One region of the Bacillus sp. TL12 genome, then DNA from elsewhere that is predicted to be linked to it. Evidence: predicted binding sites of a transcription regulator. Region 1 holds the regulator's gene; each other region holds the start of a gene.
The links. Region 1 encodes Rex, which represses fermentation and respiration genes when NADH is low (regulators of the CRP and FNR family bind a similar motif). Its sites were predicted from a motif close to TTGTGAAATATTTCACAA; they were not measured.
Positions count from the first base shown of each region.

Region 2: the regulator Rex is predicted to act here: its motif matches at 1,643-1,660, upstream of LOK41_RS01965 (L-lactate dehydrogenase).
Region 3: the regulator Rex is predicted to act here: its motif matches at 3,240-3,257, upstream of LOK41_RS18960 (DUF1641 domain-containing protein).

Region 1 is NZ_JAJJBY010000051.1:2,625-13,402, reverse strand. It holds gene LOK41_RS25335 (response regulator transcription factor) at 1-176, opposite strand, end outside; gene LOK41_RS25330 (NCS2 family permease) at 316-1,641, opposite strand; purine riboswitch at 1,770-1,871, opposite strand; gene guaA (glutamine-hydrolyzing GMP synthase) at 2,036-3,574, opposite strand; purine riboswitch at 3,736-3,837, opposite strand; gene groL (chaperonin GroEL) at 4,229-5,863, opposite strand; gene groES (co-chaperone GroES) at 5,901-6,185, opposite strand; gene LOK41_RS25310 (CPBP family intramembrane glutamic endopeptidase) at 6,617-7,360, shown strand; gene LOK41_RS25305 (YdiK family protein) at 7,363-7,557, shown strand; gene LOK41_RS25300 (redox-sensing transcriptional repressor Rex) at 7,583-8,212, opposite strand; gene LOK41_RS25295 (ABC transporter ATP-binding protein) at 8,397-10,322, shown strand; gene tsaD (tRNA (adenosine(37)-N6)-threonylcarbamoyltransferase complex transferase subunit TsaD) at 10,597-10,778, opposite strand, start outside.
Region 2 is NZ_JAJJBY010000002.1:1,318-12,095, forward strand. It holds gene LOK41_RS01955 (RNA polymerase sigma-70 factor) at 1-775, shown strand, start outside; gene LOK41_RS01960 (carboxymuconolactone decarboxylase family protein) at 1,022-1,465, shown strand; gene LOK41_RS01965 (L-lactate dehydrogenase) at 1,772-2,716, shown strand; gene glgB (1,4-alpha-glucan branching protein GlgB) at 3,103-5,040, shown strand; gene LOK41_RS01975 (glucose-1-phosphate adenylyltransferase) at 4,988-6,118, shown strand; gene LOK41_RS01980 (GlgC family sugar phosphate nucleotidyltransferase) at 6,138-7,172, shown strand; gene glgA (glycogen synthase GlgA) at 7,470-8,906, shown strand; gene LOK41_RS01990 (glycogen/starch/alpha-glucan phosphorylase) at 8,918-10,778, shown strand, end outside.
Region 3 is NZ_JAJJBY010000023.1:1,650-12,427, forward strand. It holds gene LOK41_RS18945 (aldo/keto reductase) at 146-985, opposite strand; gene LOK41_RS18950 (MFS transporter) at 985-2,169, opposite strand; gene LOK41_RS18955 (winged helix-turn-helix transcriptional regulator) at 2,538-2,885, shown strand; gene LOK41_RS18960 (DUF1641 domain-containing protein) at 3,317-3,757, shown strand; gene LOK41_RS18965 (NAD(P)/FAD-dependent oxidoreductase) at 3,802-4,980, shown strand; gene tyrS (tyrosine--tRNA ligase) at 5,447-6,709, opposite strand; T-box leader at 6,765-6,983, opposite strand; gene murB (UDP-N-acetylmuramate dehydrogenase) at 7,089-8,006, opposite strand; gene LOK41_RS18980 (hypothetical protein) at 8,043-8,246, opposite strand; gene LOK41_RS18985 (SET domain-containing protein) at 8,636-9,031, opposite strand; gene LOK41_RS18990 (Ger(x)C family spore germination protein) at 9,160-10,365, opposite strand; gene LOK41_RS18995 (spore germination protein) at 10,346-10,778, opposite strand, start outside.

The DNA.
Region 1 (10,778 bases):
TTTGGCATCATAATATCTAACACAACTAAATGCACTTCATTCTTCTCTAATATATCTAACCCTTCTGCCCCATCCCCAGCTTGTAATACTTTATATCCTTCATTTTTTAAGTAAATCGCAATTAAATCCCGAATTTCTTTTTCATCATCTACAACAAGTATTGTTTCTTGAGCCACAATATCACCCCTAACTTTTAAAATCCCTATTTCTTATTATAAAAAAACTTCTGAAGAAAAACGTTCTGAAATCCTTAAGATTTTCTGAAGACGCAAAAAAGGTCTAGACTCCCCTTAGTCTAGACCTTTAAAACCCCCTTTATTGACGAACATAGATGAAATATAGTACAAATAAAACTCCCATAACATACATAATTGGATGAACTTCTTTACGTCGACCACTTACAACCATTGTAATCGGATAGAAAATAAATCCAATCGCGATCCCTGTTGCAATACTATACGTAAGTGGCATAGAAATAATCGTAAAGAATGCTGGTACTGCAATCTCGAACTTCTTCCAATCAATTTCACCTAAAGATGAAACCATCAAGATCCCAACAATAATTAATGCTGGTGCCGTTACAGCCGCAGTTACGACACTTAGTAATGGCGAGAAGAAAAGTGCTAGCAAGAAAAATCCTGCTGTTACAACTGCTGTAAATCCTGAACGTCCTCCTGCCGCTACCCCTGCAGACGATTCAATGTAAGACGTTGTTGTAGATGTACCCAGAATCGCACCAATTACAGTTGCAATCGCATCTGCAAATAACGCTTTTCCCGCACGTGGTAATTTGTTATTCTTCATTAATCCTGCCTGGTTCGCAACCGCTACAAGTGTACCCGCTGTATCAAAGAAATCAATGAAAAAGAACGTTATAATAACAATCGCCATTTGAACAGTAAAGATATCTCCGAAGTGCTGGAAAGCGACACCGAACGTAGGTTCTAAACTCGGGATTGCACCTACTATAGCTTTTGGTGTATCAATTAACCCTGTTGCTACTCCAAGAATCGCTGTAAGAATCATACCGTAAAAAACCGCGCCATTTATCTTTTTAATCATCAAGATCACTGTAATTACTACACCGAAAATCGCAAGTAATGTTGTACCCTTTGTTAAATCCCCCAATCCAACAAGGACCGCATCATTCTTCACTATAATTCCGGCATTTTGAAACCCAAGAAAGGCGATGAACAAACCAATACCTGCCGCTACCGCAAACTTTAACTCTGCTGGAATGGCATTAATGATTTTTTCACGAATACCAGAAGCAGTAAGAATAATAAAGATAATACCTGACATTAATGTTCCGGCAATCGCAGTTTGCCACGGAATCCCCATTGTTAACACTGCTGTATAAGCAAAGAATGCGTTGATTCCCATACCTGGAGCTAAAGCGATTGGGTATTTCGCGAAAATTCCCATAATGAGTGAACCAATTGCTGCTGCTAATGCAGTAGCAACAAACACCGCACCTGGATCCATTCCTGTTCCAGCTGGTAACCCTTTAATATTTCCCAGTGACAGTGTAGCAGGATTGACAAAAAGTACATAAGCCATAGATAAAAATGTCGTTAACCCCGCAATGAACTCTGTTTTATAATTCGTGCCGAGTTCATCAAACTGAAAATAACGTTTCATCCTACGTTTCCCCCGTTATATGATTACTCGTCGTAATCCTCCCTAACCCTCTTTTATCTATAAAAATAAAAAAGGCCTCCATTGCGTATACATGGAAGCGTTCTATAAACAAAGGTAGATTTCCCCTAACCTTTATACAAACGCCTCGTAGTCAAGCCATTTACGGTAGCTAGGTAGAAACTTTCAGGCCATATCCCCGATATTATACGACGGCTGTAATATTCATTTTTCGCATCAATTACATACTCATATTAACTCACACACAGGTATATGTCAATCTAAAAGCGAACATTTTTACACAAACACATATTTTCGTTCGTATAAATAGATTAAAAAAGATCCATCTATGCATAAAATCATAGATGGATCTCCCTTTAAGCGAATAAACCTTATTCTATTCCCACTCGATTGTTGCTGGTGGCTTACTCGTTACATCATACACGATACGGTTAACGTGTTTTACTTCGTTTACGATACGTACAGAGATTTTCTCTAATACGTCCCAAGGGATACGTGCCCAGTCAGCTGTCATACCATCGATAGATGTTACTGCACGAATACCTACTGTGTAGTCGTAAGTACGCTCGTCACCCATAACACCTACACTACGCATGCCAGGAAGTGCAGTGAAGTATTGCCAAATTTCACGGTCTAAGCCTGCTTTTTTGATTTCTTCACGTAAAATTGCATCAGATTCACGAACAATTTCTAATTTCTCTTCTGTAATTTCACCTAATACACGAATACCAAGTCCTGGACCTGGGAACGGTTGACGCCATACGATTTCATCAGGAATTCCTAGTTCTGATCCTAATACACGTACTTCATCTTTAAATAACGTATTTAATGGTTCAATTAATTTGAATTGCATATCTTCTGGAAGTCCGCCAACGTTATGATGAGACTTAATTGTTTGTGCAGTTGCTGTACCACTTTCAACGATGTCAGTGTACAGTGTACCTTGTGCTAAGAAGTCCATTCCTTCTAATTTAGAAGCTTCATCATCAAATACGTAAATAAATTCGTTACCGATAATTTTACGTTTTTGTTCTGGATCTTCAACGCCTTTTAATTTATTCATAAAGCGTTCTTTCGCATCCACTTTAATAACGTTCATGTGGAAGCCTTCGCTAAATGTTTTCATAACGCCTTCTGCTTCACCTTTACGAAGTAAACCGTGGTCAACGAAAATACATGTTAATTGATCACCGATCGCTTTATGAATTAATACTGCTACAACAGAAGAATCTACACCGCCGCTAAGTGCGCATAGTACTTTTTTGTCGCCAACTGTTTCACGGATCTTTTCTAATTCTACTTCGATAAAGTTCTCCATGTTCCATCCTTCAGAACAACCACATACGCCGAATACAAAGTTTTTGATTAAATCATTTCCGTGCTCAGAATGACGTACTTCTGGGTGGAACTGTACACCGTATAATTTTTGCGCTTCATTGCTCATACCAGCAATTGGACAAGACTCACTTGTTGCATCTACTACGAAACCTTCTGGTAAACCTGTTACTAAGTCACCATGGCTCATCCATACAACTTGCTCTTCTGGAAGGTTTGCATATAATTTTGATTCGTTCTCTACTTTCAGAACTGCTTTTCCGTACTCACGATGGTTTGCACGTTCTACTTTTCCACCAAAGTGTTGTGTCATCAGCTGCATGCCGTAGCAAATACCAAAGATCGGTAAGCCTAATTCAAAGATTTTTTCATCACAGTGGAATGCATTTTCACCATATACACTGTTTGGTCCACCAGAGAAAATAATCCCTTTTGGATTCATTGCTTTAATTTCTTCTGCAGTAATTGTATGTGGATGAAGTTCACTGTATACACCGAACTCACGAATTCGACGTGCAATTAACTGATTGTATTGACTCCCAAAATCTAAAACGATAATCGTATCGTGCTGTTTCTTCAAAATAATCACCCCAACGTTAGTTCTCGTATATAAATATTTTCACCAATTTGGCAAAAAGCATTACCAATATAATAAAAAAAGCCAGTCCTCCGCCCTCAGTCTCATAACAAAGAAAAGGCAGGGGTCTGACTTTATAAAGATAGTATTCCGCTCTTTATAAATATAAGACGCACTGCCTTCATAGTCAGGTTGTTTACGGTAACCCGGTAGAGACTCTCAAACCATATCATTGAGGATATATGAAGGATTGTTTTATATTATCTTCCTAGATTCTAACAATGAAGTATCGATATGGTCAAGAGAGAAAGCGACAAAATTCTACAGAAATTATTTTCCTTGTACAATAAAACTTTTCTTCACTATAAATATAGAGGTTTCATATACATCCACTTCTATATAAATACAGATTGAAAAACTAACACAAAACCATTCCTTTTAGATGGAAGAGAGGATCCGTTCACGAGTAGAAGCGGTCAGTACCTGTTTTAGCGCTATGCCACGTAAAAACAGAAAGAGAAAACGAGTGGAGATCTTCTTTTGTTTTCATAACCGCGACTTACTTCTAGATTGAAAAATTCAAATGGATATATAAATGAAAAAACAAAAAAAACATCCACCTCTATATAGAGATGGATGTTCCGCCAGCGGATGAAATTACATCATGCCGCCCATACCGCCCATGCCCATGCCGCCCATGTCAGGCATTGCTGGTGCATTTGGTTCTGGTTTGTCAGCAACTACAGCTTCAGTTGTTAAGAACATAGCTGCAACAGATGCTGCGTTTTGAAGTGCAGAACGAGTTACTTTTGCTGGGTCTACGATACCAGACTCAAGCATGTTTACCCATTCGCCAGTAGCTGCGTTGAAACCAACGCCTACTTTTTCGCCTTTTAGACGTTCTACAACTACAGATCCTTCTAGACCAGCATTGATTGCGATTTGGCGAACTGGCTCTTCTAATGCACGAAGTACAATGTTGATACCTGTTGCTTCGTCACCTTCAGCTGAAATAGAAGCTACTTTAGTGTATACGTTCATAAGTGAAGTACCGCCACCTGCAACAATACCTTCTTCTACTGCTGCACGAGTTGAGTTAAGTGCATCTTCAATGCGAAGTTTGCGTTCTTTTAACTCAGTTTCAGTTGCTGCACCTACTTTAATTACCGCTACGCCGCCTGCAAGTTTAGCAAGACGCTCTTGTAATTTTTCACGATCGAATTCAGAAGTAGTGTCTTCTAATTGCGCACGGATTTGACCGATGCGAGCTTCGATTTGTTCAGTGCTTCCTACACCTTCAACTACAGTTGTGTTTTCTTTTGTTACAACAACTTTACCAGCGCGTCCTAAAGATGCAACTGTAGCAGATTTCAAGTCACGACCTAGTTCTTCAGTGATTACTTCGCCACCAGTTAAGATTGCGATATCTTCAAGCATTGCTTTACGACGGTCACCAAATCCAGGAGCTTTAACAGCTACTACATTGAATGTACCACGAAGTTTGTTTACTACTAATGTAGCTAACGCTTCGCCTTCTACATCTTCTGCAATGATAAGAAGTGGTTTACCTTGTTGTACCACTTGCTCTAACACTGGTAAGATTTCTTGAATGTTAGAAATCTTTTTGTCAGTGATTAAGATGTATGGGTTATCAAGGACTGCTTCCATTTTGTCAGAATCAGTAATCATGTAAGGAGATGCATATCCACGATCAAATTGCATACCTTCTACTACATCTAATTCTGTTGTGAAGCCTTTAGATTCTTCTAAAGTAATAACGCCGTCGTTACCAACGCGCTCCATTGCCTCAGCAATTAGTTTACCTACTTCTTCGTCAGCAGCAGAGATAGCAGCTACTTGCGCGATAGAAGATTTACCTTCGATTGGTTTAGAAATCGTTTTTAATTCTTCTACTGCCGCAACAACAGCTTTTTCGATACCTTTACGAAGGCCCATTGGGTTCGCACCAGCTGTTACGTTTTTTAAACCTTCACGAATCATAGCTTGTGCTAATACAGTTGCAGTTGTTGTTCCGTCACCAGCTACGTCATTGGTTTTGCTAGCAACTTCTGCTACTAATTTTGCACCCATGTTTTCGAATGCATCTTCTAATTCGATTTCTTTCGCGATTGTTACACCATCATTTGTAATAAGTGGTGAACCGAATTTTTTCTCAAGTACAACGTTGCGACCTTTTGGTCCAAGTGTTACTTTTACTGCGTTTGCAAGAGTGTCGACACCACGAAGCATCGAACGACGTGCTTCTTCACTAAATTTAATATCTTTTGCCATAATAATTGACCCCCTTGGATTTTTAAAATGTATATAATTAACCGATAACTGCTAAAATGTCACTTTCACGTAAAATCAAGTAGTCTGTACCTTCATATTTCACTTCAGTACCTGCATATTTTGAGAAGATGATAAGATCACCTGCTGCTACCTCTAAAGCAACACGCTCACCATTTTCAAGCACTCGACCAGTACCTACTGCAATAACTTTACCCTCTTGTGGTTTTTCTTTTGCAGTGTCTGGTAATACAATACCACTTGCTGTTTTTTCTTCTGCTTGAACAAGCTCAATTACAACGCGATCACCTAATGGCTTTAGCATGAACAATAACCTCCTCATTTTCCTATGTAAATTTTCTTTATTAGCACTCAAAGACCACGAGTGCTAACACACTTATAATAATAAATAATCTAATTTTCTTTTGCAAGTAAAAAAATCATAATTTTTTCGCAAATTACTAGATAAACTTTTTCTATACGCCTTTCTAAAAAATAATTCTCCCTTATAACCATTATTAAGAAGGCACGCGATATATGAATCGGCTTTTCCACTTATCGTATGTTACAATATGAAAGATGCCATAAGTTATTTTCTCTATAGGCACTGCTTTTTCCTGTTATCTATTTCATTTTCAAATAAAGATTTACAAAAAAATCATAATCCAAACGGTTATTACGTATCCCACAGCGGGATGTTTACATGTTATCTCGCCTTATCTCATAAACTAGAGTTAGAAAGGATGGTTAACCCATTTGAAAAAACAATATTGGTGGATTATAGTTACATATATTCTGATGCAACTATCGGGAATTGTTGGAATATGGCTCCTTTTCAAAACAGGGCTATATGATAATATGGCAGTTTCACGAGAGCAAAAAATGCAAATCATGGCTGGTCACTGGTCAATCATCAGCTTTTTCATTGCATTATGTATTATACTTTGGCTACTTAGAACCGATATTCGCGATAGACATTTAGATACGAAGCGAGCTAGTGTTCCTGCGACAATCGGCTGGATTTTTATTGGTTTCTTTTTAGCTATGTTTGCTCAAATACTTGCAGCTAATATTGAAATGCGATTATTAGGGATTAATCCTGGTTCTCAAAACACACAAGATTTGATGGAAATAGCAAGAGCTACTCCATGGTTTCTTATTGTTATATCAATCATTGGCCCTATTTTAGAAGAGATTGTCTTTAGAAAAATTTTATTTGGAACTCTCTATAAAAGATTTAATTTCTTTATCGCGGCAATTATTAGTTCGCTTGTTTTCGCAGCAATTCACTTTGATTTTACACACTTGTTAGTATACACTTCCATGGGACTTGTTTTCGCTTTTCTATATGTGAAAACAAAACGAATCATCGTTCCTATTATGGCTCACGTTGCCATGAATACATTAGTCGCAATAACTCAAGTACTAGTAAGTAACGAACAAATACAAGAAATGATTAAACAAGCAGAAAAAATGCAAGGATTTATCGGAGGATTTTAAATATGAGGAACTCACCATTGTTCATGGCAGCACTGTATTTCCTTCTTGGATGTGTCTTCACACGTTTCGCAATTACGAACGTTACAGATACAATTTGGAACTTTGGGACACTGCTGTTTGCTGCTATGGCAACAATTGATTTTAATTTGGCACTTCGACTTATCTTAGTCAAATTTACAAAGAAAAAGCAACAATAAAACGCAGAGGGATTTCCTCTGCGTTTTATTGTGGATAATTTTTCAAAAAATAAACGAGTGTTTGTAATTCTACAGCTAAATCAATATGATGAATTCTTATATTTTCTGACACATTTAATCGCGCCGGTGTAAAATTTAAAATTCCGTGTACATTTGTTTCAGCCAATCGATCTGCTACAGCTTGTGCAACGGTAGCAGGTACTGTTAATATTGCCACTTGTATCTCATTTGTTAAACGATCTTCTAATTCATCCAAATGATATACAGGAATTCCTCCGATTTCTTTTCCAACTTTCTCTTCATTAACATCAAATGCCATTTCAATCTTTGTATTATTATTTTTAGTGAAATTATAATGTAAGAAAGCGGTCCCTAAATTACCCACTCCAATAAGTGCTACACGTGTTATATCATCTTGATCAAGCGTTTCTCGAAAGAACGATAATAAATAATTTACATTATATCCATAGCCCTTTTTCCCTAACGCTCCAAAATATGAAAAATCTCTCCGAATTGTTGCTGAGTCTACCTTTACAGCTTCACTCAATTCTGCCGATGAAACACGTTGCTTACCAGAAAGAGATAAGTTTTGGATAAATCGATAGTATAGAGGCAATCGTTTGGCAGTGGCCTGTGGAATCTTTTGCTGATCCATGTAACCTCTCCTCTCTTCCTATCTTTGTTCACAGATTTAAAACAAATACATAAGTTTAGCACTTATGACTTTCCTTGTATAATAGAGAGAAGACTTCTCTCTTTATTTTAAACTATACACTATTTTTAGTATGATTGAGAAATATAAACATGGCAAAGTTAAGAAATTATTTGAGGTGAAAACATTGATTTTATTACAAGTGAATGGGCTTTCAAAATTATACGGTGCTGAAACAATTCTTGCAAACATTAAATTGGAAGTTCAAACAAGAGATCGTATTGCACTAGTTGGTCGAAATGGTGCTGGAAAATCTACATTATTAAAAATAATTGCTGGTGAACTATCTCACGATGGCGGAGAAATTATAAAACCAAAGGATGTCTCTATCGGATATTTAGCCCAAAATACTGGCTTAGAAACAACCTTAACAATTTGGGATGAAATGCTTACTGTCTTTTCTCACCTGCAACAAATGGAAAAGAAACTTCGAAGGCTAGAGCACGAAATGGGGCAGGAAGAGAACTTTTCAAATACTGCTACGTACGAGAAATTACTCGCTGATTATGATCAACTACAGTTAGACTACAAAGATCAAGGCGGTTACCAATATGAAGCAGATATTCGCTCCATTTTAAGTGGACTTGGTTTTCCAGTGGAAACACACCAAACAACAATTTCTACGTTAAGTGGCGGACAGAAAACAAGACTTGCTCTTGGGAAGTTACTGCTTACAAAACCAGACTTACTCATCTTGGACGAGCCAACAAACCACTTAGATATTGATACATTAACATGGCTTGAACAATATTTACAAGGCTATCCTGGCGCTATTTTAATCGTGTCCCACGATCGCTACTTTTTAGATAAACTTGTTACACAAGTATATGAAATTTCTAATAAAGAAAGCAGACGATATGTTGGTAACTACAGTAAATATTTAGATTTAAAAGCTGCACTATATGAGCAAGAAATGAAACGTTATGAGAAACAACAAGAGGAAATTGCGAAACTTGAAGACTTCGTCCAAAAAAATATTGCCCGTGCGTCTACAACAAAACGTGCACAAAGTCGTCAAAAGCAGTTAGACAGAATGGAATTACTAACTCGGCCATTAGGTGACTCTAAATCTGCATCCTTCCACTTTGATATCGAAAAACAAAGCGGAAACGACGTATTACAAGTAAAAGATGTTTCTATCGGATATGACAAAGAACCAATCATTGAACATGTAAACATGCGCTTAACCCGTGGTGATAGCGTTGCATTAGTCGGTCCAAATGGTATTGGAAAATCTACATTATTAAAATCAATTGTGAATAAATTAAACACACTAAGCGGTGAAGTTTCTTTCGGTTCAAATGTATCTATTGGATATTATGATCAAGAACAAGCAAACTTAACATCATCTAAGCGTGTTTTAAATGAATTATGGGATGATTATCCGCTAGAGCCGGAAAAAGAAATTCGTACGATACTCGGTAACTTTTTATTCACAGGGGATGATGTATTAAAGCCTGTATCTTCTCTAAGTGGTGGTCAAAAAGCTCGATTAGCTCTAGCGAAATTAATGATGCAAAAATCAAACCTACTCATTCTCGATGAGCCAACAAACCACCTTGATTTAAATAGTAAGGAAATTCTAGAGAATGCCTTAATTGATTATCCAGGAACTCTTTTATTCGTTTCGCATGATCGCTATTTTATTAACCGTGTCACAACTACAGTTGTTGAGTTATCGACAGCTGGTGCACAAGAATATTTAGGTGATTATGACTACTATATTGAAAAGAAAAATGAAATGATTGAACGTGCTGAGTTTGAAAAACAAGAAGAAGATGCACCAGTCCAAAAAACTATTGCTCAAGAGAAATTAAATTATCTTGAAGAAAAAGAGCGTAAAAAACAGGAGCGTCAGCGTGCCCGAAAAATTGAAGAAATCGAACAAAACATTGTAACGTTGGAAGAGGAAATTGCAAAATTAGAAGAGGAACTATGCCTTCCTGAAGTATACGCTGATTATGAAAGAGCTAGTGAAATTACAACAGCAAAGCAAACAAAACAAGAACAATTAGAGAAGTTTATGGCTGAATGGGAAGAATTACACGTATAATCCCTATATATTCATAGGTCGAAAACAAGGTAGTTGAAAGCCATTCAACTACCTTGTTTATTTTTCAATACAAATAGTCAAAGGTCTGACCTCAACACTATTATCCACAACCTTATACACATATCCACCTTTATTATATAAACACAAAAATAACTTTTCCACATTATCAACAAACCAGAAAAAAGTTATACACATTTAATACTCACAATAAAACCCATATTATCAACAGATAATATGGGTTTTATCCACAGGTTGTGGTTAATTATGTGTATAACTATGCTTCAATATCTAATCCTGGATTTGCATTTAAAGCCAATGTTGCACGTTTTCCTTGTTCATATGCAATTGTGCCCGCTGCTGCAATCATCGCTGCATTATCTGTGCACAAGGATAACGGTGGAATAATAAGCTCAATTTCTTCTTTTTTTGCAAACTCTTCCTCTAAACGTGCACGAA
Region 2 (10,778 bases), on a different contig from region 1:
AGATATACTTATTAAAAGTCAACATGTGAACCAAGAATCACTTAGAAATAAGAAGGCGTATTTAATTAAAATGACGACAAACCATTGTTTAAATATATTGCAATCAGCTCAGAAAAAGAGAGAAGTATATACAGGGGAATGGCTTCCAGAACCGGAAATAGATACGATGAAGCTAAATCCTATGGAAACTATAATTCAAAATGAAAGAGTATCCTATGCATTTCTTGTACTGTTAGAGAATTTAACACCTCTTGAAAGAGCTGTATTTGTCTTAAGGGAAGCTCTCAGGTACGATTATCGAGAAATAGCGGAGATTTTAAACAAATCAGAGGCGAATTGTCGAAAGATTTACAGCCGTTGCAAAGAGAAGATACGGCCTGAAATACCAGTACATCCACAACAATCGGATCATACAGAAAAAATGATACATACCTTTATTAGAGGCTCAGAAACAGGGGATTTTGAGGAATTTATTAATTTACTGACAGCAGATGCAACCCTCGTTACTGATGGAGGTGGTAAAGTGCGTGCAGCTATATTTCCGATTCTGGGTAAACAACGTATTCAAATGTTTCTGGAGGCTATTGCTTCACGAGGATTCTTCCAATTGGAGGTTCTCCCAACTATAATAAATGGTCAATTTGGTATTTTAGCAAGGAATAAGGGACGTGCAGAAAAAGCCATATGTTTTGAGTGGAATGAAAGTGGAGAATCTATTAGAAGAATCTATATTATAGTCAATCCTGATAAATTAAAGCATATTCCAGTTCTATAGCATGAAATTGAAAAAAGAGGTCTTTATTTTAAGATCTCTTTTTGTATTTTGTCACAAATGGAACAGCTAATTTGTCTTATAAGTGACAGGATATAAAAAAGATGCTATGCATGTTGTTTATTAGAGTTTCTGTTGGGAATTAAATATTTTACGGCAGATATTGATTTTCAATAATACATGAAAAATCTTGTTAAATATCCTGGTGTCAAAGTACAAACTAATTTGATTTGATGGAGGGAATATACAATGGAAACGAGATTTTTAATGGGAAAGGTAAATCCAGAAGGTTATAAGGCAATGGCGGGATTAGAAAAATACTTGATGACTACAAGTATCGATGAGATATTGAAAGAGCTAATTAAAATTAGGGCTTCTCAAATTAATGGATGTGCGTATTGCATTGATCTCCATACGAAAGATGCGCGAAAACTAGGGGAAACAGAGCAACGTATTTATGCGCTTAATGCTTGGCGTGAGACACCATTCTTTACGCAGGAAGAACGTGCGGTGCTTGCTTTAACGGAAGCAATTACATTAGTAGCGGAAACCCATGTTCCTGATGAAGTATATGAAGAAGTAAGAAAATACTTTGAAGAAAAACAAATTGCTGAAATCATTATGCAGATTGTCACTATTAATGCATGGAATCGAATTGGAGTTTCTACCCGTTTAATGCCGGAAATAAGATAAGGTCTTGAATAAAAAGCTATTCTTTCTAGAAACGCTATCGAAAGAATAGCTTTTTATGTAGTATTACACGAAAATAAGTTTTCACAATCTAAAGAAAAGGTTTACATTGAGATTGATTCCATACCTATTATGATAACTTTCTCCTATATGTGAAAAAGTTCACAAATAGGTCATAATTTGTGAATAAATTCACAATGATTCGTGCTACAATATGTGTGTAAGGAAGTTAAACAACATTAAATTAGTACTTTAATTAATTACTTAAACAATCATAATAAATGTGAACAATAGAGAGGGGAAATTACCATGAAAAAAGGTATCAATCGCGTAGTATTAGTAGGAACAGGAGCTGTAGGTTGTAGTTATGCTTACTCAATGATCAACCAAGGTGTAGCTGAGGAATTTGTACTTGTTGACGTAAATGAAGCAAAAGCAGAAGGAGAAGCAATGGACTTAAGCCATGCGGTACCATTCTCTCCATCACCAACAAAAGTTTGGAGTGGTAGCTATGCAGATTGTAAAGATGCAGATTTAGTTGTTATCACTGCTGGATTACCACAAAAGCCAGGTGAAACTCGCTTAGACTTAGTTGAGAAAAATACAAAAATCTTTAAACAAATCGTTCGTAGTATTATGGATACTGGATTTGATGGTATTTTCTTAATCGCAACTAACCCAGTTGATATTTTAACTTACGTAACTTGGAAAGAATCTGGATTACCAAAAGAGCGTGTAATCGGTTCTGGTACAACTTTAGACTCTGCTCGTTTCCGCTATATGCTAGGTGACTACTTAGATGTAGATCCACGTAACGTTCACGCATACATTATTGGTGAGCATGGTGATACTGAACTTCCAGTATGGAGCCACACTACAGTAGGTGTACAAAAATTAGAAACAATTTTAGCGAACAACGAACAATACAACCAAGATGATTTAGATAAAATCTTTGTAAATGTACGCGATGCAGCTTACCACATTATCGAGCGTAAAGGTGCAACTTACTACGGAATCGGTATGTCACTACTTCGTGTAACAAAAGCAATCTTAAACAACGAAAACAGTGTGCTAACTGTATCTGCATACCTAGAAGGTCAATACGGTGAGAAAGACGCTTATGTAGGTATTCCAGCTGTTATTAACCGCGAAGGTGTGCGTGAAATCGTTGAGCTTGAATTAAACGAAGAAGAAAAAGCGAAATTCGCTCACTCTGTAAAAGTATTAAAAGAAACAATGGCACCAGTACTTTAATAGAATTGATAAATGATTCAGAAGCAGGAAGCTGCTTCCGGCTTCTGAATTTTTATATAAAGCAGTATAAATTCCTTTTCCAGTTCCCTTGTATATCCCCCAAATATACCCCTTTTGCTGGAAAAGGGCCGTTTATAGAAAAAAGCACTCTATACGAAAATAGAGTGCTTTTTTCTTATATTATTACAAGTGAAATAATGATCTCAAATAAAACGCTTTCAATGAATATTCGTCAAAATTCGATATATTTTATCAAAAATTTAAATATTACCTTTAATTCCCACGAAAAAACGTATATTTATTTAAAAATACACAAGGATATTTCAGTTTTTCGGCGAATGTTTACAAAGTAATAAAAATTCTGTCATCTTAGTGAGGTGAACATATTGAGTGTAACAAATTGTATAGAAGAGAGTTTGTATGAATTTCATTCAAAGAAGTGTTATGAGAGCTATAACATATTTGGCGCGCATCTTGCAGTAGAGGATGAAATACAAGGCGTACGATTTACAGTATGGGCTCCTCATGCAAAAGTTGTGAGTGTAGTTGGAGATTTTAATGATTGGGATGTTGAAGGGCATCGGATGATACAAATGACAGAAAAGGGTATTTGGTCATTGTTTATACCACATTTGGAAGAAAACGAAATATATAAGTATGCGATTGAAACCAAAAGTGGAGAAACAATTTTAAAAGCAGACCCCTATGCAAATTACGCAGAAGTAAGACCAAATACGGCATCTGTTATTTTTGATATAAGGGGATACAAATGGAACGATAACAATTGGTTCCGCAAGAAAAAAAGAAAATCAGTTTATAAAGAAGCAATGACAGTTTATGAATTGCATTTTGGATCATGGAAAAAGAAAGAAGATGGCTCTTTGTACTTGTACCGAGAAATGGCAGAGGAGCTCATTCCCTATGTAGCGGAGCATCAATTTACTCATATTGAAATTATGCCGCTTGTTGAACACCCGTATGATCGATCTTGGGGATATCAAGGGACTGGATATTATGCGGTAACAAGTCGTTTTGGTACACCGCATGATTTCATGTATTTTGTCGATGAATGTCATAAATATGGAATCGGTGTCATTTTAGATTGGGTACCAGGGCATTTTTGTAAAGATGCTCATGGTTTGTATTTGTTTGATGGTGCACCGACCTATGAATATAAAGATTTGGATGTGCAGGAGAATCAAGTTTGGGGAACAGTAAATTTTGATTTAGGGAAACAGGAAGTACGAAATTTTTTAATTTCAAATGCATTGTTTTGGATGAAATATTATCATATCGACGGCTTTCGTGTTGATGCGGTTGCGAATATGCTGTATTGGGAAAAAGAAGGCAGGCAGCAAAGTAATGAATATGCGGTTTCCTTTTTACGTGAGTTAAATGAGGCCGTATTTGCAGAGGATGAAAAATTTTTGATGACTGCAGAAGATTCTACAGCTTGGCCGCTTGTGACCGCTCCAACTTATGAAGGTGGACTAGGGTTTAATTATAAATGGAATATGGGCTGGATGAATGATGTACTGAAATATATGGAGTGTGCGCCGGAATACCGGAAATATATTCATGAGAAAATGACGTTTTCTTTGCTATATGCTTACTCTGAAAACTTTATATTGCCGCTCTCTCACGATGAAGTCGTTCACGGAAAAAAATCATTGTTAAACAAAATGCCGGGAGACTACTGGGAAAAGTTTGCACAGCTTCGTTTATTATATGGGTATTTCTTTACGCATCCGGGGAAGAAATTGCTCTTTATGGGCGGAGAATTTGGTCAGTTTGATGAGTGGAAAGATCTTGAGGATCTAGATTGGAATTTGCATGATTTTGAAATGCATCGTTCTATGCATGATTACTTTAAAGTGCTCATAGCATTGTATAAGCGCTCTAAGCCACTTTGGCAGCTGGATCATTCGCAGGAGGGATTTCAGTGGATTGATGCTGATAATAGAGAACAAAGTATTTTCTCGTTTATTCGTAAAGGAGATAAGGATGAAGATATCCTTGTCGTTGTATGTAATTTTACGAACATTGTGTACGAAAACTATAAAGTGGGCGTACCAGCATTCCAGTATTATAACGAGATTTTAAATAGTGATGATGTAACATATGGAGGCTCAGGACAGGTGAATAAAAAACGTCTGAAGGCAATAGGAGAGCCGTATCATAATCAAGAAGCTCATGTAGAAATAACAATTCCACCATTTGGTGTATCTATTTTACGACCAGTGAAAACGAGAAAGGGGAGCAAAAAACAAGATGGTTCAAAAGCAGACGTGCGTAGCAATGTTACTAGCAGGAGGAAAAGGTAGCCGTTTAAGTGCCTTAACAAAAAATTTAGCAAAGCCAGCTGTTCCATTTGGTGGCAAGTATCGAATTATTGATTTCACTTTAAGTAATTGTGCAAACTCTGGTATTGAAACGGTTGGAATTTTAACACAGTATCAGCCACTTGAGCTTCATAGTTATATTGGAATCGGTAATGCTTGGGATTTAGACCGTGTGAATGGCGGCGTGACTGTATTGCCCCCGTACTCGGAATCTTCAGGAGTGAAATGGTATACAGGAACAGCAAGCGCGATTTATCAAAACTTAAACTATTTGCATCAGTACGATCCTGAATATGTTCTGATTTTATCAGGGGATCATATTTATAAAATGGATTACAGTAAGATGTTAGATTACCATATTGAAAAAGAAGCAGATGTTTCGATTTCTGTTATTGAAGTACCTTGGGACGAAGCAAGTAGATTTGGAATTATGAATACGAATGAAGAGATGGAGATTGTTGAGTTTGAGGAAAAACCCCAGTTCCCAAAAAGCAATCTTGCCTCGATGGGCATTTATATTTTTAATTGGGCAATCTTAAAAGAATATTTAGAGATGGATGCAAGAAATCCAGAGTCTACGAATGACTTCGGAAAAGATGTCCTTCCTCTTTTACTAGATGAAGGAAAGAAATTAATTGCCTATCCGTTCCAAGGATATTGGAAAGATGTTGGAACGGTTAAAAGTTTATGGGAAGCCAATATGGACTTGCTTCGTGATGAATCTTTATTGCAACTAAATGATCGTGATTGGCGCGTTTACTCAGTTAACCCAAATGAACCACCACAATTTATAGCTGAGGATGCCAAAGTAGAAGAGTCATTGATAAATGAAGGATGCGTTATTGAGGGAGATGTAAAGCATTCTGTTTTATTCCAAGGTGTAACGGTAGGAAAAGGTAGCCTAGTTATTGATTCCGTTGTTATGCCAGGGGCTCGAATTGGAAAAAATGTTGTGATTGAAAAGGCGATTGTTGGCTCAGGGATGGTAATTGAGGATAATACCGTAATTCGATCAGAAAAAAATGTAGATGAGATTGTATTAATCGCAGAAGGCAAATAGACAAAAGGGGATGAGATACATGGGAGAATCAATGTTAGGAATTATTAATGCAACGGGGAGCTTTCCTTCTTTAAAGAAAGTAACAGAACACCGTTCACTAGCTGTACTACCATTTGGAGGACGTTATCGTCTCATTGATTTCATGCTTTCGAATATGGTTAATTCTCATATTCATAGCGTTGCGATTTTTACAAGTCATAAAAATCGTTCCTTGATGGATCATCTCGGATCAGGAAAACAATGGGATTTAGATAGAAAACGTGACGGCTTATTTTTATTTCCTCCGAATTGCCAATGTGATCAAGATGAGTTTGGTTCTTTCGCTCATTTTAGAAGACATATTGATTATTTTCTACGTAGTAGACAAGAGTACGTTGTCATTACAAATAGTCATCTTGTCACAGCGATAAATTTTCAAGCAGTGTTAGAAAGACATATACATACAGAAGCAGATATTACGGAAGTGTGTCATGAAGGAGTTCCCCTGCAAACCTATGTGCTTAAGAAACAGTTATTATTAGATTTATTTGAAACGTATAAAGATATGGAGCATTATAGTTTATTTGATGTTGTTAGAGAAAAGCGGGGGGAATCATTGTACATTGGAACATATGAACATATGGGATATGTAGCGGTGATCGATTCGATTGAAAGTTATTATAAACATAGTTTAGAGATTTTGCAGCCTTCGATTTGGAAACAGTTATTTACGAAAGAAGCACCGATTTTTACAAAAGTAAAAGATGAACCACCAACACGTTATATGAAAGATGCTAAGGTGAAAAATACAATGATTGCAAATGGAAGTATTATTGCAGGGAAAGTTGAGAACAGTGTTGTATTTCGTTCTGTTAAAGTTGGGAAAGGTTCCGTTATTCGAAATAGCATCATTATGCAAAAGAGCCAAATTGGAGATAATTGTATATTAGACGGTGTTATTATTGATAAGGATGTTAAGATTGAGGATGGTGTGATTTTAACAGGAACACCTGATAATCCACATGTTGTGGAAAAGGGGAGTATCCAAAGTCAAAATGTTACTAGTTATTCTTGAGAATTAAAAACTGGTAAAAACCTTCATTTTAGGTGGAAGAGAGAATCCGGCGATGGATAGAAGCGGTCAGGGCCTTTTTTGGCCCCATGCCGAGTTAAAACCAAAAGGAGGAAACGAGTGGAGGACTTCTTTTGGTTTCATAGCCGAAATTTCTATGTAGGAAAATTGAAATAGAGCCATATAGCCAGTGGAATTAGGTTCACTGGCTCATCATGATATGAATTTAAAATTTGAAGGGAGGAAGCTGTAAGAAGGGCGGCCCGAGATGTACACGCTTTTCAGGCAGTGGAACAACACGTGAATATTTTATTTGCAGTATCAGAATGCGTACCGTTTATTAAATCAGGAGGTTTAGCAGATGTTGCGGGGGCACTTCCAAAAGAATTGAAAAAATTAGGGGTAAATGTCCGGATTATACTTCCAAACTACAGTCTTATCCCTAAGCATTTACGAGAAGCATGTACGCTTCATAAGGTAATTCATGTTCAGCTTGGCTGGCGAAACCAATATTGCGGTATTTTAAAAGGGGAGCAAGATGGGATTACGTATTACTTAATCGACAATGAGTATTATTTTAAAAGGGATTCTCTGTATGGGCATTATGATGATGGAGAACGTTTTTCTTTCTTTTCTAAAGCGGTGTTAGAGTGTATGCCGCATTTAGATTTTGAAGTGGATATTCTTCATAGTCACGATTGGCATACAGCGATGGTGAATTTTTTACTACGTGAAAAATATAGGGACAACCCGTTATATGAACATATTAAAACCGTTTATACAATTCATAATTTGCAGTTCCAAGGTGTATTTCCACGTGAAGTTATGCATGATTTATTGGAGCTTGGTGATGAATATTTTCATAGTGAACAGCTTGAATTCTATGGGAACGTTAACTTTATGAAAGGTGGCATTATCGCTTCAGATTGCATTACAGCAGTTAGTCCGACATATAAGGAAGAGATTCAATACGAATTTTTTGGTGAAAAACTAGATGGTTTGTTGCGTAAATATAATGATAAGCTGAGCGGGATTGTAAATGGCATTGATACGAGCGTATATAATCCGAAAACAGACGCATTTATTACTGCGCAGTATGATGCTGAGTCGCTATATGATAAGCAAGAAAATAAACGTGCATTGCAGCGTTACTTTGGTTTGCCAGAAAAAGAAGATACACCAATCATTTCAATGGTAACGAGATTAACAAAACAAAAAGGTCTCGACTTAGTGCGTACTGTCTTTCATGAAATGATGGAAGAGGATGTACAATGTATCATTTTAGGATCAGGAGATTCTGAGTATGAGCAATTTTTCGAGTGGATGGCATATGAGTATCCAGAAAAAATAAAAGTGTATATTGGTTTTAATGAAGAGTTAGCACATCAAGTATATGCAGGTAGTGATTTGTTTTTAATGCCATCACTATTTGAACCGTGTGGACTTGGACAGCTCATTGCACTGGCGTATGGTGTTATTCCAATTGTCAGAGAGACTGGAGGATTGAATGATACAGTTCAGTCTTATAATGAGAAAATGGAGACTGGAAATGGCTTCAGTTTTAGAAATTTTAATGCTCATGACATGTTACATACGATTCGTCGTGCGCTGAAGTATTATCATAATAAACCGGTATGGGATCAGCTTGTAAAGCAGGCGATGACAGAAGATTATAGCTGGAAAAAGTCGGCTCTTGAATACAAGGAACTATATAAAAGTTTGCTGAAACACTCTTAGGTGGTGAAAAAATGTTTACTCATGTTGAAAGCTTTAAAGCAGCTTTTTTAGAAAAACTAGAAACGATGTATGGAAAAAGTTTCAAAGATTCTACAAGTCGTGATCAGTATAATACACTTGGACATATGGTACGTGAGTATATGAATCAGCACTGGATTACAACAAATGAAAGGTACCGGGCAGGGAATCAAAAGCAAATGTATTACTTATCTATTGAGTTTTTACTTGGCCGTTTGCTTGGTAGTAATTTACTAAATTTAGGAATACGAGATGTATGTGAACAAGGTCTTTCAGAACTTGGAATTTCCTTGAAAGAATTAGAAGAAAGTGAAGCGGATGCAGGGCTTGGTAATGGAGGACTTGGCCGCCTTGCAGCCTGTTTTCTTGATTCATTGGCATCTTTAAATCTTCCTGGACACGGATGTGGTATTCGTTATAAGCATGGTTTATTTGATCAGAAAATTGTCGATGGATATCAGGTGGAGTTGCCTGAACAGTGGCTTCGGCATGAAAATGTATGGGAAGTCAGGAGACATGATCAAGCTGTGGAAGTGAGTTATTTCGGACAAGTGGAAGCTGTGCAAATCAATGGTCGTTTAGAATTTCGTCATACTGATGCGGAAGTCATTATGGCGGTTCCTTATGATGTTCCGGTTGTTGGGTATGAAACAGATACTGTGAACACACTTCGTCTTTGGAATGCAGAACCAGTTCCTTTCCCGCAAAACTGTAAAGATATTTTGAAATATAAACGCGAAACAGAAGTGGTATCAGAATTTTTATACCCAGATGATACGCATGATGAAGGGAAAATACTACGGTTAAAACAACAGTATTTTCTTGTATCTGCAAGCTTACAAAACATTGTTCGCATGCATAGAGAGCGAAATGGGACGCTTCGCAATTTGCATGAGAAAATTGCAATTCATATTAATGATACACACCCGGTCCTTGCGATTCCAGAGCTCATGCGTATTTTACTAGATGAAGAAAAACTCTCTTGGGAAGAAGCATGGGATATTACGACCCAGACGATTTCTTACACGAACCATACGACATTGTCAGAAGCGCTTGAGAAGTGGCCGATTCATATCTTTAAATCGTTATTACCACGGATCTATATGATTATTGAAGAGATTAATGAACGGTTTTGTCATGAATTATGGGAGCGATATCCGTATGATTGGAAGCGGATTGAAGACATGGCGATTATTGCACATGGTCTTGTAAAAATGGCGCATTTAGCAATTGTCGGAAGTTATAGTGTAAATGGTGTTGCAAAAATTCATACGGAAATTTTAAAACAGCGTGAAATGCGATTGTTTTATGAATTTTACCCAGAAAAATTTAATAATAAAACAAATGGGATCGCGCATAGACGCTGGCTTATGAAAGCAAATCCGCAGCTTACCAATCTTATTTCAGAAGCGATTGGAGAGGAATGGAAGAAGCAGCCGCAGGGATTACAATTGCTACAAGATTACCGGTATGACACTGCTTTTCAAGATAAGTTACAAGATGTAAAGCAAGAGTGTAAACATATTTTAGCAGAGCGTATCCGCAACACAATGGGTGTTATTATTGATCCAAGTTCCATTTTTGATGTACAAGTGAAACGATTGCATGCTTACAAAAGGCAATTATTAAATGTGTTACATATTTTATATTTGTACAATCGTTTGAAAGAAGATTCTAGCTTTTCGTTTTATCCGCGTACATTTATTTTTGGAGCGAAAGCATCGCCAGGCTATTATTATGCGAAAAAAATTATTAAATTAATAAACGAACTTGCTAGAAAGGTAAATGAAGATCCGTATGTAAGTCAATATATGAAAGTTATCTTTCTAGAAAACTACCGTGTTTCACTAGCTG
Region 3 (10,778 bases), on a different contig from region 1:
CGCCTCCCTAGAAAAGTTTCACATTATAAATTTAAGATATCCTATTCAATATAAGGAGTAAACACTTTTTGTTTGAATATTTAGTTTTCTAAGAACATAAAAGAAGAGCGCAAATCTTTTTTGCACTCTTCTTTTCTATTTTCTATTAAAAATCAAAGTTATCCGGATCTGGACCAACGCGATGATTTTCGTTTAATGCATCAATTTGTTCCATATCTTCTTTTGTTAATTCAAAATTGAAAATGTCCGCATTTTTGGTAATACGGTGCTCTTTTGTTGATTTTGGAATTGTTACAACTTCATTTTGCAGGTCCCAGCGCAAGATAATTTGCGCAGTTGTTTTTCCATATTTATCTGCAATTTCTTGTAATGTAGGGTTATCTAGTAACTGCCCTTGCATAAGAGGTGACCATGCCTCCATTTGAATACCTTGTTCACGACAGAAGCCCTGCAATGCTTTTTGCGTTAAACGAGGATGGTATTCGACTTGGTTAATCATCGGTTTCACTTCTGCCCCTTCCATTACATCTTTCAAATGATGAATTTGGAAGTTACTCACACCAATTGCACGTACGCGCCCTTCTTTATATAGCTTTTCTAATGCTCTCCATGTATCTTTATATTTTCCCTCTACAGGCCAATGAACAAGATATAAATCTAAATAATCAAGTTCTAACTTCTTTAGACTTTCTTCATATGCAGCTAATGTTGTCTCAAACCCTTGATCACTATTCCAAACTTTTGAAGTAATGAATAAATCTTCTCTAGAAATTCCCGCTTCTTTTATCCCCGCACGAATACCTTCTCCTACAGCTTTTTCATTTCCATAAATCGCAGCTGTATCAATGCTGCGGTACCCTTCCTTAATTGCTGTTTTTACAGCCTCTACAAGTTCTGGTCCATCCTCTACTTTAAATACACCTAAACCAAACCAAGGCATCTCTACACCGTTATGCAATGTTGTTGTACTTTGTAAATTGTTCATTATACTCTTCTCTCCTCTACACGTTTCATTTGATCTCTCTTTTCTAAACTCATACTCCATGCCGTTAAAATAACTGCACCGACTACCATAATTGCACCTACCCACGCTGTATGAATTAACCCTAATGAATTTGTTACAATACCGCCTAAGTACGCCCCAAGAGCGATTCCCGCATTAAAGGCCGCAATATTCATAGCAGATGCAATATCTACAGCACTCGGCACAAAGCGCTCAGCTAATATCACGACATATACTTGTAACCCCGGAACATTCATAAATGCAAATAACCCCATTAAAATAATTGTAATTAACCCTGCCACCTTAAATGGCGCTGTAAATGTGAGCACAGATAACACAATTGCCTGAATGAAAAACATAAAAAACAATGCGCGAATTGGGTTGCGATTAGATAGCTTACCGCCAATCATATTCCCAATTGCAATCGCAATCCCATACACTAACAAAATGACTGTAACTGTACTTGCTTTAAAGCCTGTTACTTCTTGCAATAATGGGGACAAATACGTAAACGTCACAAATGTCCCGCCATATCCTAATGCAGTAATAACGAAAACAAGTAACAGTCTTCCATTTGTTACAAGCTTGAATTGATCGCGAAAAGATACCGATGCACCTTTTCGTAAATTCGGTGGAATGAGCATACCGTTAGCTACTAAAGCAACAACTCCAATTGCCACAATAACCATAAACGAAGCTCTCCAGCCAAACTGTTGACCAATAAATGTTCCAATCGGTACACCTGTAATGGTTGCAACGGTTAAACCCGTGAACATAAAAGCAATCGCACTAGCACGTTTATCTTCCGGTACAAGAGCTGCCGCAATCGTTGAACCGATCGACATAAATACACCGTGAGCAAATGCAGATATAACCCTCGCAACAAGAAGTACACCAAAACTTGTTGCCATTCCTGCAATACTATTACCAATAATGAAGATAATCATAATCCACATTAATAACGTTTTCCGTGACATACTAGCTGTTAACGACGTTAAGACAGGAGCGCCGAATGCTACTCCTAGCGCATATAAAGAAACGGTTAAACCAGCCGTTGTAACAGAAACATGCGAATCTTTCGAAATAGATGGTAATAAACCGACGCTAATAAATTCAGTTGTACCAATGCCAAACGAACTAATCGCTAATGCTAATAAAGCAAACATACTTCCTCTAGTCGTTTGAACACCAGAAGAAGGTACTGTATATGAACTCAATTGAACTCCTCCTTAATACGAGAAATCCAATCATAATAGTATGATAAAAAGGCCTTTTTATCTTCTAATAAAAACAGTTTTACTGCTCATAACTGCTATTATGAATGGTTTCATTCTTTTTTGAAAGAACGCACTTGAAAGTACGATAGGTATCTAAAAGTAACATAGGCACCTTTTAGTAACGTACTACTCATTTGCCTCTTACGTATGCTATTATGAAACATGTTCAACATAAAAAACAGTACGTACTTTTAAGTACTATAGGCACTAAAAAGTAACATATAACTATAAAAGACTCGTTAAAGGGGTTGTAATATATGAAGAAATACAATATTCCTGTAGAAGCAACCTTAGAAGTAATCGGCGGAAAATGGAAGGTCGTTATTCTTTGTCACTTAACAAAAGGGACAAAACGAACAAGTGAATTAAAACGTTTAATGCCTGGCATTACACAAAAGATGCTCACGCAACAATTGCGTGAATTAGAAGAAGATGGAGTTATTCAAAGGAAGGTATATAACCAAGTACCACCAAAAGTTGAGTACTCGCTTACCGACTATGGTTGGTCCTTAGAAGCAATTCTCGATTCCCTTTGCACATGGGGAGAGTGCCATCTTGAAAAGAACGGTAACACATCGATGCTAATTACAGAGGATGAACAATAAGAAAAAGGAAAAAATGAACATAAATTTGTCCATTTTTTCCTTTTTCTCTTTATATATATGTACATTTCTTATCTAAACAAAATAATTTATGCGCTTTCATTCCTTGTCAGTACTAGGTTATACGCTCAATATCAAATAATTAGGAATCATTTTTATGTTAACATAGGTGTATATAGTATATAATATAGGATATATATTATATACACTTTCCGATAAGGGAACTTTCCATTATGCGGACAAGCCATGTATCGGACAGTTCATAAATAATAGGTAAGACATTGTGGTTTTAGATTTATGTTTTCAGCTTACTTGCTGTCATAAATTTAAAGGCATTTTATTGTGTTTTGTGAAACTTTGTATAAAGTTTCGCAAACGTTTACTATCTTACTTATCAAAAATAAGAGTATTGCTATCGTAAAGGAGAATTGGAGATGCCAGAAACTATGACCCAAACAAAGCCAGAACAAGAAACTGTACAAATTTCTGCTAGCCAAGGACAACTTGATGTACTTGATCAGTTGTTAAAACCTGAGGTACAAGAATCATTAACAACACTAGTGGAACAGCTTCCAAAATTAACTGAGCTTGTTAACATTTTAACTAAGTCTTATGACTTCGCTCAAACTGTTGCTACTGATGAAGTATTAAAAAGCGACACTGTTGGTGCAATCCAAGAGCTTGTAGAACCTGTAAAAGATACAGTGAAAAGCATGGCTGCAACTGCAATCGAAGCGAAAGATCGTGCTGACGAAAGCAACGAAGTTATCGGCCTATTCGGTCTATTAAAATTACTAAAAGACCCACAAGCACAAAAAATGTTCCGCTTTGTAAATGCTTATCTTCAAATTAGTGCAGAACGTAACAATAAATAATTTAACTTATAACAACAATTAGTAAAGACGGGGGATATCATACTATGTCAAAACAAATTGTCATCTTAGGCGCTGGTTATGGCGGCCTTCTTGCCGCTTTAAACGTACGTAAATATTACAGCAAATCAGAAGCACAAGTTACAGTGATTAACCAATACCCAACACACCAAATCATCACTGAACTACACCGCCTTGCAGCTGGTAACGTGTCTGAGCAAGCAATTGCAATGCCACTTACAAAGCTTTTCAAAGGTAAAGATATCGATCTTAAAATCGCAACAGTTGAGTCATTCTCAGTTGATAGCAAAGAAATCAAACTAGCTGGCGGCACTACTTTATCTTACGATGCACTTGTAGTTGCTTTAGGAAGTAAAACTGCTTACTTCGGTATTCCAGGACTAGAAGAAAACAGCATGGTATTAAAATCTGCTGCTGATGCAAACAAAATCTACAAACACGTTGAAGACCGTATTCGTGAATACGCTAAAACGAAAAACGAAGCTGATGCTACAATCGTAATCGGTGGTGGCGGATTAACTGGCGTTGAGCTAGTTGGTGAGCTTGCTGACATTATGCCTAAACTTGCAAAAAGCCACGGCGTAAATCCAAAAGAAGTTAAACTTCTTCTTGTTGAGGCAGGTCCAAAAATCCTTCCAGTATTGCCAGACCACTTAATCGAACGTGCAACTACTAGCTTAGAAGCACGCGGCGTTACATTCTTAACAGGTCTTCCTGTAACAAACGTTGCTGGCAATGAAATCGACTTAAAAGACGGTCAAAAACTTGTTGCTAACACATTCGTTTGGACAGGCGGCGTACAAGGTAACCCATTAATCGGCGAATCAGGTCTTGAAGTAAACCGTGGTCGTGCAACAGTTGATGCATACCTACAATCTACTTCTCACAAAGACGTATTCGTTGCTGGAGACAGCGCTGTTGTCTTCGCTCCAGACGGACGTCCATACCCACCAACTGCACAAATCGCTTGGCAAATGGGTGAGTTAATTGGATACAACTTATACGCAGCACTAGAAGGCAAAGCATTCGAAGAGTTCGCACCAGTAAACTCTGGAACACTTGCAAGTCTAGGACGCAAAGATGCTGTTGCTACAATCGGAGCAAGCAATACTCCACTTAAAGGCCTACCAGCATCATTAATGAAAGAAGCAAGTAACGTTCGTTACTTATCACACATTAAAGGATTATTCAGCTTAGCTTACTAATCCGATTACTGGCCCGAATCATGATTCGGGCTTTTTTAAATCCAAAACCATTTCTTTTTGGGTGGAAGAGAGTATCCGCCCTTGCGTAGTAGCGGTCAGAGCCTTTTTTTGCCCCATGCCATGTTTCAAACAAAAAGAGATAATGAGTACAAGGCTCTTTTTTTCTTCGTGGCAACGATTTATCTAAAAAAAACAAAGACATTTATATAGATCACTATGAGTATTATTTATAAGCACAAATTGAACATCCGACATACAAACTTTCTTTTTAGATGAAAGAGAGTCCGCCCATGCATAGTAACGGTCAGGGCTTTTTTTGTCCGTAATTATCTATATTATTTTTATTCGGCAAAAAGAATAGATACACCTTTTAAAATAATCTTAATTTACTGATTTTTTATGGCGAAATTGTGTATAAATAAGTAGAAGCGAGGCTCTCTCCTCACTTCTACCCTATCACAAAACTTTATTCTCCTAATTTCACCAAGCTGTAATTCTTTTTACCTTTACGAATAATAATAAATCTTCCATCGAATGAATTTTCCGCTGTAACATCTGTATTCACATTCGTTACTTTATCTCCATTCATCAAGATGGCTCCATTATTAATATCTTCACGCGCTTGACGTCTAGAAGGTTCAATTCCTAAATCAACTAACCACTCGACGATATTTTTTGTTTCTTTCGAAGCGTGGAAAGTTGGCATATCTTTAAAACCTTGTTCAATTTCATCCGCAGTTAACGATTTAATATCCCCACTAAATAACGCTGCTGTAATTTTTACTGCTTGCAGTAACGCTTCTTCACCATGAACAAATTTGGTCATTTCCTCCGCTAACACTTTTTGTGCTTCACGTTTATGTGGCTCTGTTTGAACTTTAACTGCTAATTCATCAATTCTCTCTTTCGTTAAGAACGTAAAGTATTTCAAGTACTTAACCACATCACGATCATCTGTATTCACCCAGAATTGGTAGAATTCAAATGGCGTCGTTTTTTCAGGATCTAACCATACGGCTCCACCTGCTGATTTACCAAACTTCGTACCGTCTGATTTTAATAATAATGGAATTGTTAAGCCAAATACTTTTGCTTCATGCCCCTCTAGTTTACGAATTAAATCTAAACCACTCGTAATATTCCCCCACTGATCACTACCACCAATCTGTAATTGGACACCTTCTTCTTTGTATAAGTGATGAAAATCCATTGCTTGTAAAATTTGGTATGTGAATTCCGTAAATGAAATACCCGTATCTAGACGACTTGCTACGATATCTTTCGCTAACATACTGTTTATACTAAAGTTTTTACCGTAGTCGCGTAAAAACTCAATAATATTGATTTGATGTGTCCATTCGTAGTTATTTACCATTTTCACTTCACTATTGCCACCAAAGTCGAATAGCTTTTTCATTTGCGCTGTTAATGCATCCACATTATGTTGTACTTGTTCCAACGTTTGCAATTGACGCTCTGTTTGTCGCCCGCTTGGATCACCAATTGTTCCTGTTGCCCCTCCAATTAGAATGACTGGATGATGTCCAGCTAACTGAAAACGTTTCATCATCATAAACGGAATTAAATGTCCAATATGCATACTGTCACCAGTTGGATCTACGCCGCAGTACAAGGAGATCTTTTTCTCTTCTACTAACTTGCGTAACCCCTCTTCATCTGTTTGTTGATTCACAGCACCGCGCCATTCTAATTCATCAATAATATTCATTTCTTCCCATCCCCTTAAAAATTTTTAAACAAAAAGTCCCTATGTCTACAATAGACATAGGGACGATTATTCACCGTGTTACCACCCAGATTGCACAAATAGCACAATAGCTATTCATACCACTCTTAGCAATCATATCGTTTGCTACTCCGCTTAGCATTACCTAAGATACTCCAGAGTGTAATTCACAAGTTTGTTTGTGCTAGGTTCCATCAACCCCTAGCTTTCTCGATAACAGTGACAAACTGCTACTGGGCTCTTTCAACGTATTTCATATGTTAAATTATTAGCCATTATATTGAATTTAAAATTCATTGTCAATAATAACCAATCATTATTTTGAAATAATTCACATTTTTATACGCCTTAATTTCAAAGATTATTGTATATCCTCTCCAATAATCCTTACTTCTCTTTCTAACTTCACACCGAATTTTTCTTCAACTGTTTTTTGCACGAAATGAATTAAATCGATATAATCTTGCGCCGTCCCATCATCAACGTTTACCATAAATCCAGCATGTTTTACTGAGACTTCTACGCCGCCAATTCGCTTTCCTTGCAGTCCTGATTCTTGAATAAGCTTACCAGCAAAGTTATTTGGCGGGCGCTTAAATACACTACCACATGAAGGGTACTCTAAAGGCTGTTTTGATTCACGTTTAAATGTTAAATCATCCATCTTTTCTTTAATCTCTTCACGTACACCTTCTGCAAGTTCAAATTTCGCTTCAAGTATAATGTAATGATTTTTAGCAAACGTACTTTTACGATAACCAAACTCAAAGTCATCTTTCGTTAAAGTACGTAACTCTCCATCACCTGTCATTACGGTAGCTTCCGTTAACACATATGCAACCTCACCGCCGTATGCACCGGCATTCATGTATAACGCTCCGCCAACTGAACCAGGTATACCACAAGCAAATTCAAGTCCTGTTAAACAGTGATCTAACGCAATTCGTGATACATCAATAATCGCCGCACCACATTGCGCTACAATCGTTGTTCCTGTCACAGTCACATCTGTAATATGAATTAAACTTACTGTAATCCCGCGAATACCACCGTCTTTTATAATAACATTAGAACCATTTCCTAAAAACGTAATCGGAACATTATATTGGTTTGCATACTTTACAACTTTTTGAATTTCATCATAAGTAGTAGGGGCAACAAATACATCTGCTTTTCCTCCTACTTTTATATGCGTATGATTCTTTAACATCTCATCTTGTTTTACATGTTCTTTTGGTAAAATTGTATTTAAATATTCATATACTTTCTGCATATCCATTCTATGATTCCTCTATTTCTATTAATAATTAATGGCCTACCTTCTCGATAGTTCTGGCATTTTCAAACTACTCTTCTTATTTTCTTCCATTTCGCTTACAATTTTATTTACTTCTCTACATGTAATGCCATGCTGAAAATAAGTAGGTAATCGGCCACCACATAGATTACCTAAATAGTTTAGTAAGATAGCTTCCGTCTCTATCTTATCAAAAAATCGAGAAGAAAACTTTACCTTCAAAAATTTTCCGATATAACCAAGTTTAAGGTAGAAAAATTTTAAATCTAATCTCTTCCTTTACAAAACTCTATTATATCGCATGTCAATGTGAAAAAATATGGTTAAAGAAGGAACTTTTCAAACTGATAAAAATGTCTATATTTTGTCACATCAACAATAGATATTGCAAAAGTGTAAGGCTCTTGTAATATAAAAGGATGCCTCTTTATATGTTAAAGGCATCCTTTTTTTCATATTATTTTAATTGAATTTTGACTAATTTGATTTCATTCATCGTATCCCTCCTTTCACTTATTAGATAGATAAACGGACGATTTGGTTTCAAAAAAATTGATTTTTATTCCATACAAAAGAGCACATCCAATCGAATGTGCCCTTTTTGCGCTTGATTACTTATCATTTTCCTCTTTTTCTCTATCAAACCATAACAACTCATCATCATCAACGTCACCATTATAGTTGATTAGAATCTCTTCCCCTGCTTTTATATCCTTGTAAGCAAAGAATTTAAACGTATGATTCTCAAAAACGATCTCATACGTCGCATTAGGCGTATAAGAATGATTAAATAACATACCGTAACCTAAAAGAATTGCCGTATGATTCACTCCATACTCAAATGCGTAGTCAGCAAGTAACGTTTTCTCTATAAACTCATGCTGTTCATTCGGATAAGAGATCACTGGCGCTTCATGTAAAAGCTCGCCTTTTTTTATATCACGTGTTGCGAATACCCCTCTATTAAATTCTCCATCGCTAAGTGTGGAAGTCTTGATTTCGATCATATTCTTCACCTATACATTTCTTTCTCTGAAGTATTTTATCTTCTTAAGCTTGGCAGATAATGAGGAGAAAATCAATTGGTTTTATTTTTCTTATTTGATAAAACAATATTAGATAAGGAATCTTCGTTCTAAGATCCTTCCGCACCATAGTCTTGGATTGTTATCTTTACGTTATATTTGATTGGAACCTTACTAAATGTTTTATCCCAATCTTTTTCAACCTTTTTCCATACTTTTGGATACTCAATTTCTAATTTGTTACCAAATCCAGCTACATCGGCCTTATATTCTTTTTGAATTTTTTTTAACACCTGTTTCACCAGTCGCTTTACTTCTTGTTCCGTAGCTTTTTCTATACTTTTTAGAAATTTATTTTCAAAAGGGTCTCCCGAAACAGTCCGCTTTTCAGATAGCCGTCCCTCTGATTGGATGTCTACATTAAAAGAGATATTATCCCCTTTAACGTGAGGCTGAATTTTACTTTTCATAGCTTTCACTTCATACATGATAGGCTTTCCTGTCTCTTCATCAAAACTTCTTACCAAACCGCTTTTCCCTTTCCCGGTTATCCACATTAAGCCTTCTAATTCATTTTCATTCAAAAAACCACGTAGCTTTTTTGTCTTTCCTTTGATTACGGCAGCTCCCGCAAATTTCACTTCTCCATTTATCGAAATGACATTTTGCAAAAGAAAACTAGCTCCTGACTCTATCTTTCCTGGCAATTTAGCAAGCGGCATAGGAGGTAAAATCCGCGATGATCTATATTGATTATCTGTAATTCCACTTAAACGGAACGCTGGAATTTCTCCTTCTTCTTTCGATTTCAATGTCTCGCTCGCTCGCCCCTTACTAATTAGCACGAGACAACTTGGTCTCATCTCATTATCACGAATATATATATCCAGTAATTGTTTCAAACTGTACGTACGTGCAAGGTTTGCGCTAACAACAAGCACTTTCGTGTGATTGAATTTTATAGGGCGTTCCCTTCTTAATGCAACTTCACGAATCGATTGATGAAGAGAATCTCCAGTTTCAGAAATATTCGTGTAAGGTTTTTGTTGTGACACTCCACCTTTTCCCCCGCTTGATGATGATTGTGGTTTAACAAATTGATAGGTTGATGTTACAAGGTTCTTTTTCCGATATCCCCCACCTTTTGCTTCTATCTCCTTCTCAACATTCGTCTCCTTCCCTTTATCAAATGCCAAACCTACTGTAAAACCTATCTCTTCAATTTCATGACTGCTCCAACATCCTGTAAGAGCTAGAAGCGAAAGAACAGATGATACAACGAAAAGAAGCCGTATATTATTCGCACTTCGGTTCATTCTTCCTCTTCCTCCATCTCGAAATTACAAGGAGAAGCAGTGGCAAGATACCGAATAATACAAGCGCTGCATTGCCAATCATATCCCCAAATTTAAATAAATCATTAATGTTTTTCGGCATACCAGCAATGATGTAAATAATCGGAAGAAGCCCATACATAAATGAGTGACTATTCTTGTTAAAAAGCTGTGCCAATCCCAAAGAAGCAGCATAGTAGCAGATTGTATAAGTTGCAAAGATTTGCATAATCCATATCACGAGTAATAAAGACTCAAACCGTTCAAATACTAAACCGGGAATTTCAAAACTTCGCATAAGATCAATTGCAGGCCAGGTTCTCATTAACACCCCATCAACTGAAAACGCTCCTATCACCATGACAACTGTAACGACATAAAAGATTAAAGAAATA